Regions from separate parts of the Monashia sp. HAY1-2A genome, predicted to be linked through region 2. Evidence: riboswitches for the same ligand, from Rfam matches in the RefSeq annotation. Region 2 holds a riboswitch; each other region holds the start of a gene.

Region 1 (4,634 bases), on a different contig from region 2:
TGAAGATGGTCGGGACGGCAGAGGGCAGGATCACCTTCTGGAAGAGGCGCACCTGCGAGAGCCCCAGGGAGCGGGCGGCTCGGATCAGCAGCGGGTCGACCGTGGTGGCACCTGCGATGGTGTTGAGCAGCACGGGGAAGAAGCTCGCGTAGGCGACGATCGCGATCTTGGACGTTTCGCCGATGCCGAGGAGCAGGACGAACACCGGGAGCAGGGCGAGCGCGGCGGTGTTGCGGAACAGCTCGAGCAGGGGTGTGAGGAACGACGCCAGTTTGCGGTACCACGCGAGCGCGAGGCCCAGGGCGATGCCGGCCGTGACGGCGATGCTGAAGCCCGTGACCGACCGGGTCAGGCTGGCCGACAGGTGGTCCCACAGCTCCCCACTCGAGATGGCGTCGAGCAGGGCTCGGAGCACGTCGTGCAGCGGCGGGAGGAACACGCGGGTGTCCTCACCGAGGAGGAACTGTGGCACGAGCTCCCACGCGAGCAGGAACACGACGATCGCCGCGGACCGCCATAGGGCCACCTTGGCGGCGCGCAGGATCCTCGAGAGCCGACGCCTGTATCCCCCGGGGCGGGGCGCGGCCGCGCTCGCGCCGTCGCCGCGAGCCGGTTCGCCGTCCGGGTTCAGGGCGCCGGGGCCCTCGGGGGGCGGGGCAGCGTCGATGGCGTCGGTGGCGGGGAGGGAGTCGATGGTGTGGGTCGTGGTCATCAGGCTGCCCTCTCGGTGCCGTCGGGCTGGATCTTCTGGTGGCCGGCTCGCTGGGCGCTGGCCACCTCGTCGTGCAGCAGCTCCCAGAGGCGGTGCCGGTAGGCGACGAACTCAGGCGCGGAGCGCAGGTCGCGCTCGGCGCCCAGGGTGCGGTCGCCGAGGTCGACGTCGACGACCGCCTTGAGCCGACCCGGCCGCGAGCTGAGCACCGCGACCCGCTGGCCGAGGTAGACCGCCTCCTCGATGCCGTGCGTGATGAACACGGCCGTCGTTCCCGTGGCACCCCAGATCCGCAACAGCTCGTCCTGGAGCTGCTCACGGGTCTGGGCGTCCAGCGCCGCGAACGGCTCGTCCATGAGCAGGATCCCGGGCTCGTAGGCGAGGCTGCGTGCGATGGCGACCCGTTGCTTCATGCCGCCGGACAGCTCGTGCGGGTACCGCTCCTCGAACCCGCCGAGACCCACGAGGGCGAGGTACTCGCGCGCGCGATCCAGGCGCTCCTTCTTGCCGAGCCCCTGCCGGCGGAACTGTGGCCCCTCCAACCCGAAGGCGACGTTGCCGAGCGCGGTGCGCCACGGGAAGAGCGCGTACTGCTGGAACACGATGCCCCGATCCAGGCCCGGCCCGGCGACGGGCCTGCCGTCGACGAGGACCTCGCCCGCGGTGGGTTCGCTCAGCCCGCCGAGAATGTCGAGGAGCGTTGTCTTGCCCGACCCGCTCGGGCCCACGAGGGTGAGCAGCTCGCCCGCCGACACGTCGAGAGTGATGTCCTCCAGTGCACGGAGCACGCGGCCGGACGGGGTGTCCTTGGTTGGGCGGACCTGGAAGTCCTTGGTGACGCCCCGCAGGCAGATGCGGGGAGTGGGCGGGTTTCCCTGGTGTTGTTGGGTGCTCACCGAGCTCACCCAGCCTTCGCGAGCCCGTTGAGCTCGTTCGTGTAGTAGCTGGCGGGGTCGAGCTTCTTGCCGCTGAGGAAGCCCTTCTCCTGCAGCCAGCTGCCCCAGCGGGTGAAGTCGGTGTCGGAGATGATGCCGCGGTCGGTCACCGCGACGCTCTTCCAGTACTTGAGGTTGTCGGTGTTCTCGTGGCGGCCGCGCTGCTCGATGATCTTGGTGAACCGGGCGATGACCTGCTCACGCGGGGTGGTGCGCTCCCACTCGATCGCCTTGGCGACGCCGGTGACGAAGTCCTTGGCGGCGTCCGGGTGGTCCTTGATGAACTCGTCGCGTAGGACGTACTGGCCGCCGTTGAAGGCGCCGAAGAGCTCGTAGTCGCTGAACAGGCGGCGCAGTCCGCCCGCTGCGACGGCGTGGTCCTGCAGGACACCACCGAGCGTCCCGACGTCGACCTGACCCCGACGCAGGGCCTGCTCGGTGTCGTTCGGTGGCACGACGACGAGCTGTACCTGCTTGATCTCGTCGGGTGTGAGGCCGTTCTTCTGCAGCCAGGTGTTGATGACGGCCTCGCTGTGCGCGCCGAGCGTGTTGACGGCGATCTTCTTGCCGATGAGGTCCCGTGCCGTCCGGATGGGGCTGTCGGCCCTGACGTAGAAGCCGTTGAAAGTCTTCGCGTCCTCGCCGTAGTAGTTGATGACGGCCTTGACCGGTGCGCCGGCCGTGATCAGCTTGACGACCGCGCCGGCGAAGGCGCCGCCGTAGTCGGTCTGGTTCGTCGCCGCGGACTGGATGTCCTGGGGACCGCTGATGGTGTTGCCCACCCAGTTGAGCTTGACGACCTTGAAGTAGCCGAGGTCCTCGGCGAGCTCGGGGAGGGTGACGGAGTTGGCCCATCCCTGGTAGCGCAGCGTGACGGGGCCCGACTCCTTCTGCTCGGCCCCGGAGGCGGAGGAGCAGGCCGAGGCCAGTCCGGCAACGAGGAGGGTCACGGCAGGAAGGGCGAGGATCCGTGTGGGGAACTTCTTCATGTCGGTGCTTCTTTCTGCGGGAATGGACGGGCAAGTGGCGTCGGCGGGTCAGGCGGAGGCAGGGCTGGTCCCGGCGGCTGGGTCAGAAGGGCAGCCGTGATGATCCGCGCGCCGGGAGGGCATGCCGAGGCGAGTGCCGTACCGGGACTCGGGGAGCAGGCGGGCGTTCCGCGTCAGCTGCAGGTGGTCAGCAGGCCGGCTGCGGAAAGCCTGTAGGCGCGTCCGCGGGCGGCCGCGGATCGACGTCGTTCAGGCATGTCCGCGAGTCGCTGCGCGAAGACGCGATGCGGCGATGGCGGGCAGCAGGACATCCTCGTGGCGTCGCGCAGCCGCGTTTCGGGGGACTTGCTCAGGCGGGACAGAGGGAGCTGCTCACGCGCCGCAGGTCGACGTGGCGTCGGCCGGTGAGCATGTGGTTCATGAGTCGTCCTCGGAAGAGACGTGAGGCAGAAAGCCTCGCGCTTGCGACCACCGGTCGGCGGCCGCCGTGTCATCACCCGGGGCACCCCATCGCGAGGAAGGGTTGCCGTCCAGCGAGCCGGGGCTTGGCACTGGATCTCGTGACCTGTCCTGACAGTAGCGGGACAACGCCAAGACCTACCAGTTCCATAGGAAAAGGTCTCTCATGCCGAGACACGCATCCCCGCTGGTCGCGGCAAGACGGGTGTCGACGGACGATGCCGCGGGGGGGTCAGACCGCGGGGTGCATGCGCCGGATGTTGGTCCAGCCCGTCCAGCCGCGCTCCTCGAGGAGCTCCAGCAGGTGGTTCGCGCACGGGAAGGACTCGACGAACGCCGCGTCCAACAGGGCGACCAGGTCCTCGCTGACGGGATGTTCGTCCTCGATGCCCACGGCCTCGGCTGCCGCGGCCTCGATGAAGGCGGCGACCCGGTCTGCGAGCGCGGGCAGCCGCGGGTCGTCCGGCCCGCAGTCGGCGAGGTCTCCGATGTCGAGATACAGCCGACGCAGCCCGTCGTGTTCGATCTGGGCGTGCTTGATGGCCATGAGGGCCGGCACGGCATCCGGCATCTGGCCGGCGATCAGGATCCAGCTGTCGCGCTCGACCTCGATCAGCCGCTCCCTGAACCCGAGCTGGCGCATCCGGTCCAGGTACGCGACGGCCTCCGGCGGCAGCGTGAGGCTCTCGCCGGCCGCGAGCTTGGCGATCTGCTGCCGGTGACGTCGGCGCTGGCGGATCTCGGCGCGCAGCCGGCGGTCGATGTCCTCGACGGCCATCGCGAACTCCTCGTCCCGTGCCGTGAGCAGCTCATGCACGCGCGACAGAGGTACGCCGGCGTCGGCCAGGGTGCGGATCTTGACAAGCTCGACCACGGCGGCAGCGTCGTAGCGCCGGTAGCCGGAGTGGTCGCGCCCGGGCTCGGGCAGCAGCCCCTTGGCGTGGTAGTGCCGGACCGCGCGTACCGTCACGCCGGCGTACGACGCGAGCTGGCTGATGGTGAGCATGGCGTCATTCTCCTGCCGCGGCGGTGTCATGGCGCTTCGCGGTGTCCACCCGTCGTCGCCTCCCGCCGAGTCAGGCGATCTTGCTGCGGTAGGTGCGCCTCGCGAGGGTGTGGGCGACAACCAGCAGGCCGACGCACCAGGCGACGGCTATCCAGGCGTCGTTGCCGACCGGCTGCCCGGCGTAGAGGCCGCGGATGGTGTCGACGATCGAGGTGACCGGCTGGTGCTCGGCGAACCAACGCACGGGACCGGGCATGCCAGAGGTGGGCACGAACGCCGAGCTGATGAACGGTAGGAAGATCAGCGGGTAGGAGAACCCGCTCACCCCGTCGACCGACTTCGCGGTCAGCCCGGGAATCACGGCCAACCAGGTCAGCGCCAGGGTGAACAGGACCAGGATCCCGAGGACCGCAAGCCACGCGAGAACCCCTGCGCCAGAGCGGAATCCCATCGCCAGCGCGACGAGCACGACGAGCGCGAGCGAGACGAGGTTCGCCACGACCGACGTCAGCACGTGGCCCCACAGCAGCGCC
Region 2 (4,634 bases):
CGTCGGCATCGACGGCAAGGGCCCGTTCGACTCCGCCCACGAGGTGGCCGCGAAGGCCCTGCGCGACGCCCACGGCGACGCCGAGCAGGCCCTGCGGATCATCGCTCGCGACCACCGGCAGCTCGGCGCCGCAGGTGGGTTCGTCACGGGCCTCGGCGGCTTCTTCACGATGCCGGTCTCGCTGCCCGCCAACCTCCTCGAGTTCTACCTGCTCGGCACGCGCCTGACCGCCGCGACCGCGAAGGTCCGCGGGTACGACATCGACCAGCCCGAGATCCGCTCGGCGATCCTGCTGACCCTCGTCGGCGCCGACCGCGACGACCTGCTGAAGAAGGCCGGCCTCCACGCGGCGGGGGGCCGGCTGTCCATGCTCGCGCTCGATCGTCTGCCCCCGCCGACGCTCATGGTCGTCAACAAGGCCGTCGGCTTCCGCCTCCTCGGACGCATCGGTCAGGGCACCTTCGCCCGTCTCGGGCGCGCCGTGCCCGTCGTCGGTGGCGTCCTCGGCGCCGGTGTCGACGTGTACATGCTCGGCCGGATCGGCCAGCAGGCCGCCAAGGAGTTCCCGCCCGTGGCGACGTTCGGTCGGTGACCTCACCGATGACGGCCCCGACGCCCGGCCGAGGCCGCGCACGCGTCCTCCATCCCGGCGGACGCGTCGCCGGCGTCCCCGCGCACGCGACGTCGGCCCCGGGAATCCATCTGCCCGGCCGCTCGTTGGGGCGGGCATGAAGACCGCCTCTCGGCTCAAGCTCGCCGCGACCGTCGCGTCCGTCGTGCGCGCCTCGACCCGCCCGGGCGCGCCCCGGCTCGGCGAGCGCGTGCAGGCGGTGCCGCGGCTCGTGCGGGCCACGCTCGACCGCACGTACGCCGGCACGTCGCTGGGCAGGCTCGCGCTCGTCGCGGCGGCGGTCGCCTACGTGGCGTCACCGCTGGACCTCGTGCCGGAGGCCATCCTGCCGGTCATCGGGGTGGCCGACGACGCCGTGGTGCTCACCTGGGTCGTCAAGGCCTTCCTCGAGGAGACCGACCGCTTCATCGCCTGGGAGATCGGCCAGGGGCTGCACCGGCCCGGGACGTCACGCCCGGGTGCTGCCCAGCGGACGCCGCGGACCCGCACCGAGCAGCCCGGGCACGCGTCGGCGTCCCCGACCGCACCGGACGACCGCGTGGGGACCGCGCTGGGGACGCCTGCCGACGCGCAGGCCCGGCTCTGGGCCGGCCAGGTCGCCGACGGTCGACGCCGCGACCGTGACGTGACCGGGGCTGCCGCACCGGGCCGTGTCGTCGGGCGGCTGACCGGCTCGACAGGCGCCTCGGGGACACCGACCGCAGGTGGCCTCGGAGCGCAGCGCCCGGCGGCCGGCCCGCGCTCGACCGGACCGGGTCGCTCCGAGGGGGTACGCCTGCCCGAGGGGGTCCGCCAGGCGGCCACCGACTACGTGCTCGAGTCGGTCCGCAAGCGCCTCGAGCGCTGACGCAGCACCGTCGTCCACACCCCCTCCGCGCTTGGCGGCGCGGTCCACAGGCGGCCGGCGGGGGAGTGCCGCTCCGCGCCGGCCGGGGGCAGCCTTCGGGCATGCCGAAGATCTCCCTGTCCGGACCGGCCGACCTGCTGACGGTCCTGCCCTACCACCTCGGTTTCAGGCCCGAGCGCAGTGTCGTCGTGGCCTGCTTCCACGGCCGGCGCCTCGGGCTCGTGGCCCGGCTGGACCTCGTCGCCCCACCCGACGCCGCCGCGGCGGCTGCGCAGGTCCTGCCCGCCCTGGTGCGCGAGCGGCCGAGCCGCGTCGTCCTCGTCGGGTTCGCCGGCGGCGCCGCCGACGAGGATCCCGCACCGTTGCTCACCGCCCTGGGCGACGCGCTCGAGGCTGAGCTCGTCCCGGTGGGCGACCGGCTCGTCGTGCGCGAGGGCCGCTGGTTCGGGCTCGACTGCGCCTGCTGCCCACCGCCCGGGCGAGCCCTGCCGGACGTGGCCGACGTCCCGGCCGTCGCCGAGTACGTCGCCCTGGGCACCGTCGTGCTGGGCACGCGCCAGCAGCTCGCAGCGCTCGTCGAGCCCCTGCCGACGCAGGACCCGCGTCACGACGACCGGCTCGCCGCGGTCGAGGCGTGGGCCGAGCGGTACGCCCCCTCGGATGTCGGCACCGGCGTTGCCGACCGCCGGGCGCGCGCTGCCCTCGTCGACGAGGCACTGGGGGCGTGGGTCCGCCTCGTGCGCCGCGGGCTCGGCACCGAGCCGACGCCGACGACGCTGGCCGCGCTGCTCGGCCCGCTCGTCGACGTCCGCCTGCGCGACCTGCTCGTCGCGTGGCTGTGCCCCGGGACCCTCTCCCTGGAGGCCTGCCCGCGCGACCTCGTCAGCCGGTTGCGCCGCGCACTCGAGGCCGACACGTCCTCCCACGAGAGCATGCTGCGGGACGTGAGGGAGGTCGTGGACGGGGAGATCGAGGAGGACATCGAGCAGGACATCGACGAGGACATCGAGGAGGACATCGACGAGATGCTGGAGGGGAGCGGCGGGTGGAACCGCGCGGTGACCGAGCGAGTGCGCCTGGCGCGCCTCGAAGAGCTGTGCCGGGCGACCCCCGCCGCGTGTGCGGCACCGGTCCTGGCGGTGGTGGCCGCGTACGCCTGGTGGCTCGGCGACGGCGCCCACGCCTCCGTCGCCGTGGACCGTGCCCTCGAGGTCGACCCGCGGTACCGGCTGGCACAGCTCGTGCGGCAGTCCCTCGACCGGGGCCTGCGTCCCCGCAGCTGCGCCTGACCTGCCCTCCAGGCCGTCCAGCCCGTGGACCCGAGGGCCACGCCTCGAGACGCGGTCGCGTATGGTGGTGGCAGGTCATGAGCGCCAGCGCCAAGCCCCGGCTCGCTGGCCGGCAACCCTCCTTCGCGGTGGGGTGCCCCGGGTGAGGACCAGGCCGCACCGGCACGGGACTGCGGCAAGCGCGCACACCCGAGGAGCAGCCAGAATGACTGTGACCCACCGGTCCGGCCAGGTCACGCGCCGTCCGGCCCGACGCCAGCAGGGTGTCGACGGCTCGCAGCCCGTTCGTCCCGACGTCTCGGCCGACCGACGCGGCGACGGCGTCTGGCGCGAGGGGGACCCCGTCGGCAGGCGGCAGTTCGTCGACGTCGGTGACCTCGAGCTCGAGCGCGGGGGCGTCCTTCCCGAGGTCCGGATCGCCTACGAGACGTGGGGCCGGCTCAACGAGGCCCGCGACAACGTCGTCCTCGTCGAGCACGCCCTCACCGGCGACAGCCACGTCGTCGGTGAGGCGGGCGAGGGCCACCCGTCGCCCGGCTGGTGGAACAGCCTCATCGGCCCCGGGCAGGCCGTGGACCCCGAGGACTGGTTCGTCGTCGCCGCCAACGTCCTCGGCGGCTGCCAGGGCTCGACCGGGCCGGCGAGCCCCGCCCCCGACGGGCGCCCCTGGGGCAGCCGCTTCCCGTACGTGACCGTGCGCGACCAGGTCGCCGCCGAGCGGGCGCTGCTGACCGAGCTCGGCATCACGCGGCTTGCCGCGGTCGTCGGAGGTTCGATGGGCGGCATGCGCGCCCTCGAGTGGGCCGTCAGCCACCCCGACGACGTCGACCGCTGTGTCGTGCTCGCCTCCACGCCCTACGCCACGGCCGAGCAGATCGCCTGGTGCCAGCCGCAGCTGCTCGCCATCCGCAGCGACCCCCACTACGCCGGCGGCGACTACTACGACACGGACCAGCGTCCCGACACCGGCCTGGGCCTCGCCCGGCGCATCGCGCACGTGACCTACCGCACCGAGACCGAGCTCGACGACCGGTTCGGCCGTCAGGCCCAGCTCGGCGAGGACCCGTTCAGCCTCAGCGAACGCGCCGCCGGCAGAGGGCGTTTCGCCGTCGAGTCCTACCTGGACCACCACGCCGGCAAGCTCGCTCGCCGTTTCGACGCGAACTCCTACGTCGTGCTCACCGAGGCGATGAACTCCCACGACGTCGGCCGCGACCGCGGCGGCATCGAGGCGGCGCTGGCCCGCGTCACGGCCGACTGCACCGTGGTGTCCGTCGACACCGACCGGCTGTACCCCCCGCGGCTGTCGGACGAGCTGCATGCGGCTCTCCCCGTCTCGACGCGCGTGTCGATCACCTCCGCCTACGGACACGACGGCTTCCTCATCGAGGAGGAGCAGGTCGGCTCGGTGGTCCGCGAGGCCCTCGCGCGTCCGCGCTGACCCCGACGCCTCGGCAGGCCCGGCGCGCAACGCGATCCGTCCGAGCGCGCGTGCCGGTGCCCGCGGCCACCTTTTCGGGTACGGTGCGACCACCCGGTTTGTTGCCGTACAAGGAGGTCCGCGAAGTGGCCATCGTCGTCGGATACGTCGCCACCAAGGAGGGACGCGCGGCGCTCAAGCGAGCCGCCGAGGAGTGCGTCCTCAGGGGGACCAAGCTCGTCGTCATCAGCTCCCACCGGGGTGGGAAGGACTTCGACGCCGACGAGGCCAGTGCGTTCGAGGCCGAGCTCGAGCGGGTCACGACCGTGCTCGAGGACAAGGGCCTGGAGCACGAGGTGCGCCAGCTGGTACGGGGCAACGACCCGGCCGAGGACCTCATCAGCGTCGCGGAGGCGGAGAACGCCGACTTCATCGTCATCGGACTGC
Region 3 (4,634 bases), on a different contig from region 2:
TTTGGGACCATGACCCCCACCCGTGCCGCCGACCGGGCTGCGGCGACCGCGGCCCTGCGCGAGCTCATCCTCGCCGGCGAGCGCTACCGCCTCGCCGCGGCCGAGCACCTCGACCTCACCGTCAACGAGAGCCGCGCCATCAGCTACCTGCTGGCCCGCGGGTCGATGGGCCAGACCGAGCTGTCCCAGGCCCTGGGACTCACGACGAGCTCGACGACCACGCTCGTCGACCGGCTCGAACGCCGCCACCTCGTCGAGCGGGTGGCCGACCCGGCCGACCGGCGTCGGAGCACGGTGCGCATCCCCGAGGCCGACCTACGCCGGCTCGGGCAGGTGCACGACTGGGTGCCGCACACCTTCGACACGCTCGACCCGGCGAGCCTGCCGCATGTCACGGAGGTCCTCACGACCATCACCGAGGCGCTGCGGGGCGTCGCGGCCGACATCCACGCCTCCAGCTCGAGCACCCGCGGGAACCGGCGCCGGCACTGAGCCTCGTCGCCCGGTCAGCCCTTGAGCAGCTGGCGTGCCATGACGATGCGCTGGACCTGGTTGGTGCCCTCGTAGATCTGGGTGATCTTGGCGTCGCGCATCATCCGCTCGAGCGGGAAGTCCTGGGTGTAGCCGGCTCCCCCGAGCAGCTGCACGGCGTCGGTCGTCACCTTCATCGCGACGTCCGACGCGTAGCACTTGGCCGCTGCCCCGAAGAACGAGAGGTCCTTGTCACCGCGTTCGGACTTGGCCGCCGCGACGTAGACCATCTGGCGCGCGGCCTCGAGCTCCATCGCCATGTCGGCGAGCATGAACTGGATCCCCTGGAAGTCGGCGATGTGCTTGCCGAACTGCTTGCGGTCCTTGACGTAGGCCAGCGCGACGTCGAGCGCCCCCTGGGCGATGCCGACGGCCTGCGCGCCGATGGTGACGCGCGTGTGGTCGAGGGTGCGCAGCGCGATCTTGAGGCCGTCACCGACCTGGCCGACGACGCGGTCACCGGGGATCCGGACGTCGTCGAAGTGCAGCTCGCGGGTCGGGCTGCCCTTGATGCCGAGCTTGCGCTCCTTCTCGCCGAAGGTGAACCCCGGGTCGGACTTCTCGACGACGAAGGCCGTGACGTTGCCACCCCGGGGACCGTCGGGGTCGGTGACGGCGAGGACCGTGTAGTACTCGGACACACCGGCATTCGTGATCCACGACTTCTGGCCGTTGAGCACCCAGCCGTCGCCGTCCTGCCGGGCGCGGCACTTCATGGACGCGGTGTCCGAGCCGGCCTCGCGCTCGGAGAGCCCGTACGAGAACGTCGTCCGGCCCTGGGCCAGGGGCGGGAGGTAGCGTCCCTTGAGCTCGTCGCTTCCGTCGAGGATGAGCGGGAGTGAGCCGAGCTTGTTGACGGCGGGGATGAGCGAGGCGGACGCGTCGACGCGGGCGACCTCCTCGATGACGATGCACGTCGCGAGCGCGTCGGCCCCGACGCCGTCGTACTCCTCCGGCACGTGGGGGGCGAAGAAGTCCGAGGCCACGAGGGCGTCGTGCGCCTCCTGCGGGTAGCGGGCCTCCGCGTCGACCGCCGCCGCGAAGGGCGCGATCTTGTCCTCGGCCACGGCGCGTACGGCCTCCCGCAGCGCCTCGTGGTCCTCGCTGGTGCGGTACAGGTCGAAGTCGGCGTTCGTGCTCACGGCCCGATCCTACTCACGGGTTCGGATTAGTAGGACGTCCTCGTGATCGACGCCACGAGTACCGCGCCGCGGCGCACTTTCCGACGCGGAAGCGGCCCCGACGCCGCCAGTACCGCGCCACGGCGCGGCTTCCGCGGGAGGTGGCCGCCACCCCTCGGACACCGGCTCCCACTCCTCGGCCGCCGCTGTCTACACTGCGGGCAGGTCATGAGCGCCAGCGCCAAGCCCCGGCTCGCTGGCCGGCAACCCTCCCAACCGCGGCGGGGTGCCCCGGGTGAGGACCTGGCCCGACGTCGACAGCCGGCGCGGGCAAGCGCGGAGACCCTCTCCCCGCACCGAGCCGTCGGTGCGCCGGGCCGTCGGGACGACGACCGGTCATCGACCCGAACCAGGAAGAGCAGACAACGATGACCGAGCCGAACTGGTCCTTCGAGACCAAGCAGATCCATGCCGGACAGAGCGCCGACAGTGCGACCGGTGCGCGCGCCCTGCCGATCTACCAGACGACGAGCTACGTCTTCGACGACACCGACCACGCGGCGAACCTGTTCGGGCTCAAGGAGTTCGGCAACATCTACACGCGGATCATGAACCCGACGACGGATGTCGTGGAGCAGCGCATCGCCGCACTCGAGGGCGGTGTCGGGGCCCTCCTCGTCGCCTCGGGACAGTCGGCCACCACCCTGGCCCTGCTCAACATCGCCGAGGCCGGTGACCACATCGTCGCCTCGCCGAGCCTCTACGGCGGCACCGTCAACCTGCTGAGGTTCACCTTCCGCAAGCTCGGCATCGAGGTGAGCTTCGTCGAGGACCCCAGCTCGGTCGACGCGTGGCGTGCCGCCGTGCGACCGAACACGAAGGCGTTCTTCGGCGAGACGATCGCCAACCCGAAGGCCGAGGTGCTCGACATCGAGGCGGTTGCGGCGGTCGCGCACGAGCACGGCGTCCCCCTCGTCGTGGACAACACCATCGCGACCCCGTACGTCATCCGCCCGATCGAGTGGGGCGCCGACGTCGTCGTCCACTCCGCGACGAAGTACCTCGGCGGTCACGGCACGTCCATCGCCGGCGTCATCGTCGACGCGGGCCGGTTCGACTACGGCGCCGACCCGGAGCGGTTCCCGAACTACAACACCCCCGAGGAGAGCTACCACGGCCTCGTCTTCGCCCGCGACCTCGGCGTCGGCAGCCCGCTCGGGGCCAACCTCGCCTACATCCTCAAGGCGCGCGTGCAGCTGCTGCGGGACCTCGGGCCGGCCGCGGCACCGTTCAACGCGTTCCTCATCGCCCAGGGCCTCGAGACGCTGTCGCTGCGCATCGAGCGCCACCTCGCGAACGCCGCCAGGGTCGCTGCCTACCTGCAGGGTCACCCCCAGGTGGAGCGGGTCGTGTGGGCGTCGCTGCCGGACAGCCCCTCCCACGCCACGGCGCAGAAGTACGCGCCCCGTGGCGCGGGCGCGGTGCTCTCGTTCGAGATCGCCGGTGGTCTCGATGCCGGCAAGAGGTTCGTCGAGGCGCTGACCCTGCACAGCCACGTCGCGAACATCGGCGACGTGCGGTCCCTGGTCATCCACCCCGCCTCGACGACCCACTCGCAGGGCCCCGAGGAGGACCGCCTCGCGGCGGGTGTCACCCCGGGCCTCGTGCGCCTCGCCGTGGGCATCGAGCACATCGACGACATCCTCGCCGACCTCGAGCAGGGGTTCGCGGCCGCGAAGGCCTGAGCACCGGCGGAGAACGGGGTGTGGCGGGTCGGCACGGCTGGCAGCATGTCGGCCATGCCGATCCGCTACCCCGCTCCCCTGCGTCCCGGCGACCGGGTCGGTGTCACCTCGCCGAGCTCGGGCGTCCAGGACCGCCTGTGGGGTCGGTTCACCCATGCCGTCCGGTGCCTGCGCGACCGCGGGTTCGACGTGGTGGTGGGCGAGCTCAACCACGCACCGAGTCACGTCAGCGGGCCGCGTGAGGCACGCGCGGCCGAGCTCATGTCGATGCTCACCGACCCCACGATCAGGGCCGTGGTGCCGCCCTGGGGTGGTGAGACCGGCATCGACCTGCTCGACCTGCTCGACCTGGACGCCGTCTCGTCCGCCGAGCCGACGTGGTGCGTCGGCTTCTCCGACACCTCGACGTGGCTGACCCCCCTCACCCTCACCACCGGCCTGGCCACGATCCACGGGCAGAACCTCATGGACACCCCGTACGTCCTGCCCGACGGCATCCTGCACTGGGTCGACGTCGCGTCGGCCTCAGCCGGCGAAGAGCTGTTGCAGCGTTCCCCCGGGCGGTTCCGCTCCGGCGGCTGGGACGACTACGCCGCCGACCCGACGGTCTCGCGGATGACCCTCGACGGACGCGGTACGTGGACCCGCATCGACCCGGGGCACGAGGGTGAGTCCGCGGGCTTCTCGGGGCGGCTCGTCGGTGGCTGCGTCGAGACGATCAGCTTCCTCGCCGGCAGCACCTACGGCGACACGAGCACCTTTGCCGCACGGCACGCCCCGGAGGGCCTCGTCGTCCTGCTCGACATCGCCGAGTGGCCCTCGTACGACATCTGCCGCGCCCTTCACGCCATGCGGTTGCGCGGCTTCTTCGACGCGGCCACCGGCCTCCTCGTGTCCCGCACCAACGCCCCGGAGCCGGGCGGGTTCACCCAGCACGACGCCGTCAGCGACGCCCTCGGCATGCTCGGCGTGCCGATCCTGGCCGACGTCGAGTGCGGGCACGTCGCGCCGTTCCTCGCGCTCGTGCAGGGCGCCACGACGTCCGTCGAGCACGACCCGGCAGCCGGCACGCACACGGTCGTGCAGCGCCTCGACTGACGACGCGCGACTCCGCGGCTGGCTAGCCGACGACCTCGTCGAGGTAGCACCAGCGCCACGTCTCACCCGGCTCGATGGAGCGGATGACCGGGTGTCCGACGTCGTGGAAGTGCGCCGTCGCGTGCTTGAACTCCGAGGA
Region 4 (4,634 bases), on a different contig from region 2:
CTTGATGAGGCCGGTGACGACGTCGACCGACGGGCGCTGCGTGGCGAGGACGAGGTGGATGCCGGCGGCCCGCGCCAGCTGCGTGATGCGCACGACCGACTCCTCGACGTCGCGCGGGGCGACCATCATGAGGTCGGCGAGCTCGTCGACGACGACGAGCAGGTACGGGTAGGTGGTGATCTGCCGCTCGGAGCCGGGCAGCGGCTTGACCTTGCCGGCCCGGACCGCCTTGTTGAAGTCGTCGACGTGCTTGAACCCGAACGCCGCGAGGTCGTCGTAGCGCTGGTCCATCTCCTTGACGACCCACTGGAGGGCCTCCGCGGCCTTCTTCGGGTTGGTGATGATCGGCGTGATGAGGTGCGGGATGCCTTCGTACGCGGTCAGCTCCACGCGCTTGGGGTCGACGAGGATGAGGCGGACCTCCTCCGGCGTCGAGCGCATGAGGATCGAGGTGATCATCGAGTTGACGAAGCTCGACTTGCCCGAGCCGGTGGCGCCGGCCACGAGCAGGTGGGGCATCTTGGCCAGGTTGGCGATGACGTAGGCGCCCTCGACGTCCTTGCCGACGCCCATGACCATGGGGTGCTCGTTGCTGCGCGCGGTCTGGCTGCGCAGGACGTCGCCGAGCGCGACGTTCTCGCGGTCGGTGTTGGGGATCTCGATGCCGATGGCCGACTTGCCGGGGATCGGGCTGAGGATCCGCACGTCGGCCGAGGCGACGGCGTACGCGATGTTCTTGCTCAGCGCGGTGACGCGCTCGACCTTGGTGCCCGAGCCGAGCTCGACCTCGTAGCGGGTCACCGTCGGACCGCGGGTGAAGCCGGTGACCGCGGCGTCGATGTCGAACTGCTCGAAGACGTTCGTCAGGGACTCGACGACGGCGTCGTTCGTCTCGCTGCGCGTCTTGTGCGGCGACCCCGGCTTGAGCATCGCCTGGTCGGGCAGGCGGTAGGTGATGTCCCCACCGAGGCTCAGCTGCTCGACGCGCGACGGCATCTCGGACATCGGCGGCGGCACGAGCTCGGCCTTGGGTCCGACCTTGCTCGTGTCGGGGGCCCCGTGGGTCTTCGGGTCCGTGGCGTCGATCACCTTCTCGCCGCTCGGTCGCGGTGCGAGGACGCCGGGCGCGGTCGGACGTTTCTCGCCCGGGCGCAGCCGCTTGGTGGGGGCGTCGTCGGCCTCCTTCTGCGCCGCCTGGCGGAAGGCCTCGTCGCCGTCGCGCTCGGACAGGTCGACGGGCTTGCGGCGGGCCCGCTTGAGCGCGGCCGCCGGGGCGTCGGCCTCCGCCCCGTCCCCGGCGTCGGCCCCGTGGGGATGCGTGCCGCGGTCGATGACGAGCGCCTTGAGCTGGCGCAGGCGGGTCGGGACCATGTTGACCGGCGTCGCCGTGATGACGAGCAGGCCGAAGACGCCGAGGAGCACGAGCAGGACCGTCGCCCCGTAGGTGGAGACGGCCGCGGCGAGCGGGCTCGAGGCGAGGAAGCCGATGATGCCCCCGGCGGCGCGCATGCCGTCGGCCCCGTCGGGCGGGTTGGGGATGCCGTCGGCGAGGTGCGACAGGCCGCACGCGGCGAACGTCAGGGTGATCGTGCCGACGACGATGCGGTTGGTCGCGGCCTCGTCCTGGGGGGCGCGCAGCATCCGCAGGCCGAGGGCCAGCAGCACGAGCGGGACGGCGTACGCGACCCGGCCGAAGGTGCCGGCGAAGACGGCGTGGACGACCTGGCCGAACGTGCCCGAGACGCCCCACCACTCGCGTGCCGCGACGACGACGGCGAGGGCGATGAGGGCGAAGCCGATGCCGTCGCGCTTGTGCTCGGGCTCGAGGTCGGCCGCGCTGTGCCCGACCCGGCGCACCGCGCCACCGGCCAGGTGCGAGACGCCCATCCACGTGTTGCGCACCGCGTTGAGGGGGAACGGCAGGCCGCCGCCCCGCGTCTTCGTCGGCCCCTTGGACTGGCCCCTGCGGGCAGCGGCCGGCTTGCGCTGTGCGGGACGGGTCGAGCGGGCCGCCGGCGGGCGCGACGACGAGCCCTTCGCGCGCGCGGCCGCGGCAGGGCTCGTTCGCTGGCTGGTGGACGGACGTGTCGCCATGGTCGCACCGTACGCCAGCGTCCCTCTCAACTCACGCGTCACACGCGCACCACGACCGATTCGCCGGACCGTTGCCGTGGGCGCGAGTCGGTGCAGTCTCAGATTCCGACACCGTGGGCCCGCTGGGTGGACACCCGGACAGGCCGGCGCCTATGGTCTTCGCCAGGTCAAGAGTGTCAGCGACAAGCCCCGGCTCGCTGGCCAGCAACCCTCCTCCGCGGTGGGGTGCTCCGGGTGACGACCAGGCCGTCCTCGGCTGGTTTCTCCTCGAGGTCGGCAAGCGCGGACCTGCACCGGGTGGGTCCCTGGACTCGCGAGGAGCACTGCCATGTCGGCCCTTCCCACCACGACGACCCTCTGCGGCGGCGGCCCCGCCCCGGTCGTCCGCACCCGAGCCCTCCGCGTCGTCGCCGAGGGCGAGGCCCTGCCGCGTGTCGTCGGCGCGGACCTGCGCGTGCCCACGACCCGGGGCGAGGTGGCCTACGCCAACCTCGACCACGCGGCGTCGACCCCCGCCCTCCAGACCGTGAAGGACGCCGTCGACCGTGCCCTCGAGACGTACTCGTCGGTGCACCGCGGTGCCGGGTTCGCCTCGCGGCTGACGAGCGCCTGGTACGAGCAGGCGCGTGAGGAGGTGGCCCGGTTCGTCGGCGCCCGCGAGGACGACCAGGTCGTCTTCACCCGCACGACCACCGACTCGTGGTCGGTGCTCGCCCACGCCCTGCCGAGCCGCGCCGTGGTCTTCGTCTTCGGCAGCGAGCACCACTCGACGCTGTTGCCCTGGGGCCGTTCGCGCACGGTGCGCCTGCCGATCCCCCAGAGCACCGACGACGCGCTCGACCTGCTCGACGAGGCCCTCGCCGAGCACCCGGGCCGGCACCGCCTCGTGGTGCTGACGGCGGCGTCCAACGTCACCGGCGAGGTGTGGCCGGTGGAGCGCTTCGCCCGTCTCGCCCACGAGCACGGCGCCCGGATCGCCGTCGACGCCGCGCAGCTGTCCGCGCACCGCCGCATCGACCTCGCGGCGTGGGACGCCGACTGGGTGGCCTTCTCCGGCCACAAGACCTACGCCCCCTTCGGTGCCGGCGTGCTCGCCGGGCGTCGTGACTGGCTCGACGCCGGCGCACCCTACCTGCCCGGCGGCGGCGCGACCCGGACGGTCACCGAGACGGCCACGGAGTGGGCCACGGGCCCGGCGCGCCACGAGGGCGGCAGCCCCAACGTCATCGGGGCCATCGCCCTCGCGGCGGCCTGTTCGACGATCGAACGCCACCGCGCCGCCATCGAGGCCCACGAAGAGGCGCTGCTCGAGCGGCTGCGCACCGGCCTCGAGGCGGTCCCGGGCGTCGAGGTGCTCTCGATCTTCGGCGACGACCACGACCGGGTCGGTGTCGTCGCCTTCACGGTGTCCGGCTTCGACCCCTCGCTCGTGTCGCAGGTGCTCTCGGTCGAGCACGGCATCGGTGTGCGCGACGGCAAGTTCTGTGCGCACCTGCTCGTCGACGAGCTGCTCGAGGACCCGTGGGGCGAGCGTCCCCAGACCGCGGTGCGCGCCAGCGTCGGGCTCGGCAGCACGGCCGAGGGCGTGGAGCGTCTCGTCTCGGCCGTGGCCGCGCTCGTGGGCGAAGGGCCGTCGCGGACGTGGACCCGGACGGCCGCCGGGTGGACGGTCGAGGGCACGGACCCCCGCGACGTCGAGGTCGAGCGCCCCTGGTGAACCGGGCCGGGTCTCTCGCCCCCTGACCCCCGTCACCCCGTAACACACCGAACAGCTGCCAGGTGGGTCCGGGAATACCAGGGACCACCTGGCAGCTGCTCGGTGTGTTTGCGATCCCGCGGCGAGACGGGCGGTCGGGCGGGGTCGGGCGGTCGGTCGGGCGGTCCGTCGGGGGGTCAGCGCTCGGTGCGCAGGGCGTAGGACGCCCAGACGGCGGCGTGGTCGGTCCGGTTGACCGCGACCTGACCCGCGTCCACGACGGCCAGTCCGCGGCTCAGCTGATGGTCCAGGTCGACGTACGGCGGGATGCGCCGCCCCTCGAACGGCCAGGTGCGCACCCAGCCTCGGCCCGCAGCCGCCTGGGCGTCGGTCAGCCCGGTCGCGAGCCGCCGGAACACCGGGTGGCCCGACGAGGCGTTGAAGTCGCCGGCGAGGACGAGCGGTCGGTCGGTCGGCTGCGCGTGCACCCACGTCGCGAGCGAGACCAGGGCCGCGTGCCAGTCGTCGGTGCGGTCGGGCAACGGCGGCGGCGGGTGCACGGCCCGAAGCCGCACGGTGCCGGCCGGCGTCGTGACGTCGACGTCCGGCTGGAGGCTGTCACCGGCCGGGCTGACGCCGTCGGCACGCTCGCTCAGGGGGTACCTCGAGAGCACGAGCGTCCCGACGACACCATCGCGCGCCCGACCGACGCGTTGCGGGAAGAATGCGCGCGCACCGGCGTCGTCGAGGTCGGTCTCGGACTCCGGCGTCGCCTCGACCAGGACGAGCACGTCGACCGAGTGCAGCCGCACGGCGTCCATCAGCTGACGCGAGTTGGCTTGTC

What was found. A riboswitch is a leader RNA that binds a small molecule or an ion and turns the genes downstream of it on or off. The one in region 2 is predicted to bind S-adenosylmethionine.
Region 1: linked by a shared signal. The riboswitch ahead of ACPYOM_RS11790 (putative leader peptide) and the one ahead of metX (homoserine O-acetyltransferase MetX) in region 2 are both predicted to bind S-adenosylmethionine.
Region 3: linked by a shared signal. The riboswitch ahead of ACPYOM_RS01100 (bifunctional o-acetylhomoserine/o-acetylserine sulfhydrylase) and the one ahead of metX (homoserine O-acetyltransferase MetX) in region 2 are both predicted to bind S-adenosylmethionine.
Region 4: linked by a shared signal. The riboswitch ahead of ACPYOM_RS04410 (aminotransferase class V-fold PLP-dependent enzyme) and the one ahead of metX (homoserine O-acetyltransferase MetX) in region 2 are both predicted to bind S-adenosylmethionine.

What each region holds. Positions count from the first base shown of each region.
Region 1 is NZ_JBNDHY010000068.1:899-5,532, forward strand. It holds gene ACPYOM_RS11775 (ABC transporter permease) at 1-712, opposite strand, end outside; gene ACPYOM_RS11780 (ABC transporter ATP-binding protein) at 712-1,608, opposite strand; gene ACPYOM_RS11785 (ABC transporter substrate-binding protein) at 1,614-2,636, opposite strand; gene ACPYOM_RS11790 (putative leader peptide) at 2,986-3,057, opposite strand; SAM riboswitch class IV at 3,090-3,202, opposite strand; gene ACPYOM_RS11795 (MerR family transcriptional regulator) at 3,328-4,101, opposite strand; gene ACPYOM_RS11800 (ABC transporter permease) at 4,172-4,634, opposite strand, start outside.
Region 2 is NZ_JBNDHY010000003.1:20,999-25,632, forward strand. It holds gene ACPYOM_RS00820 (EcsC family protein) at 1-592, shown strand, start outside; gene ACPYOM_RS00825 (YkvA family protein) at 729-1,478, shown strand; gene ACPYOM_RS00830 (DUF4192 domain-containing protein) at 1,580-2,767, shown strand; SAM riboswitch class IV at 2,841-2,955, shown strand; gene metX (homoserine O-acetyltransferase MetX) at 2,973-4,208, shown strand; gene ACPYOM_RS00840 (universal stress protein) at 4,334-4,634, shown strand, end outside.
Region 3 is NZ_JBNDHY010000004.1:12,012-16,645, forward strand. It holds gene ACPYOM_RS01090 (MarR family winged helix-turn-helix transcriptional regulator) at 10-492, shown strand; gene ACPYOM_RS01095 (acyl-CoA dehydrogenase family protein) at 507-1,673, opposite strand; SAM riboswitch class IV at 1,877-1,995, shown strand; gene ACPYOM_RS01100 (bifunctional o-acetylhomoserine/o-acetylserine sulfhydrylase) at 2,051-3,397, shown strand; gene ACPYOM_RS01105 (LD-carboxypeptidase) at 3,452-4,495, shown strand; gene ACPYOM_RS01110 (Na+/H+ antiporter) at 4,518-4,634, opposite strand, start outside.
Region 4 is NZ_JBNDHY010000018.1:1,965-6,598, forward strand. It holds gene ACPYOM_RS04405 (FtsK/SpoIIIE family DNA translocase) at 1-2,094, opposite strand, end outside; SAM riboswitch class IV at 2,260-2,383, shown strand; gene ACPYOM_RS04410 (aminotransferase class V-fold PLP-dependent enzyme) at 2,423-3,811, shown strand; gene ACPYOM_RS04415 (endonuclease/exonuclease/phosphatase family protein) at 3,988-4,634, opposite strand, start outside.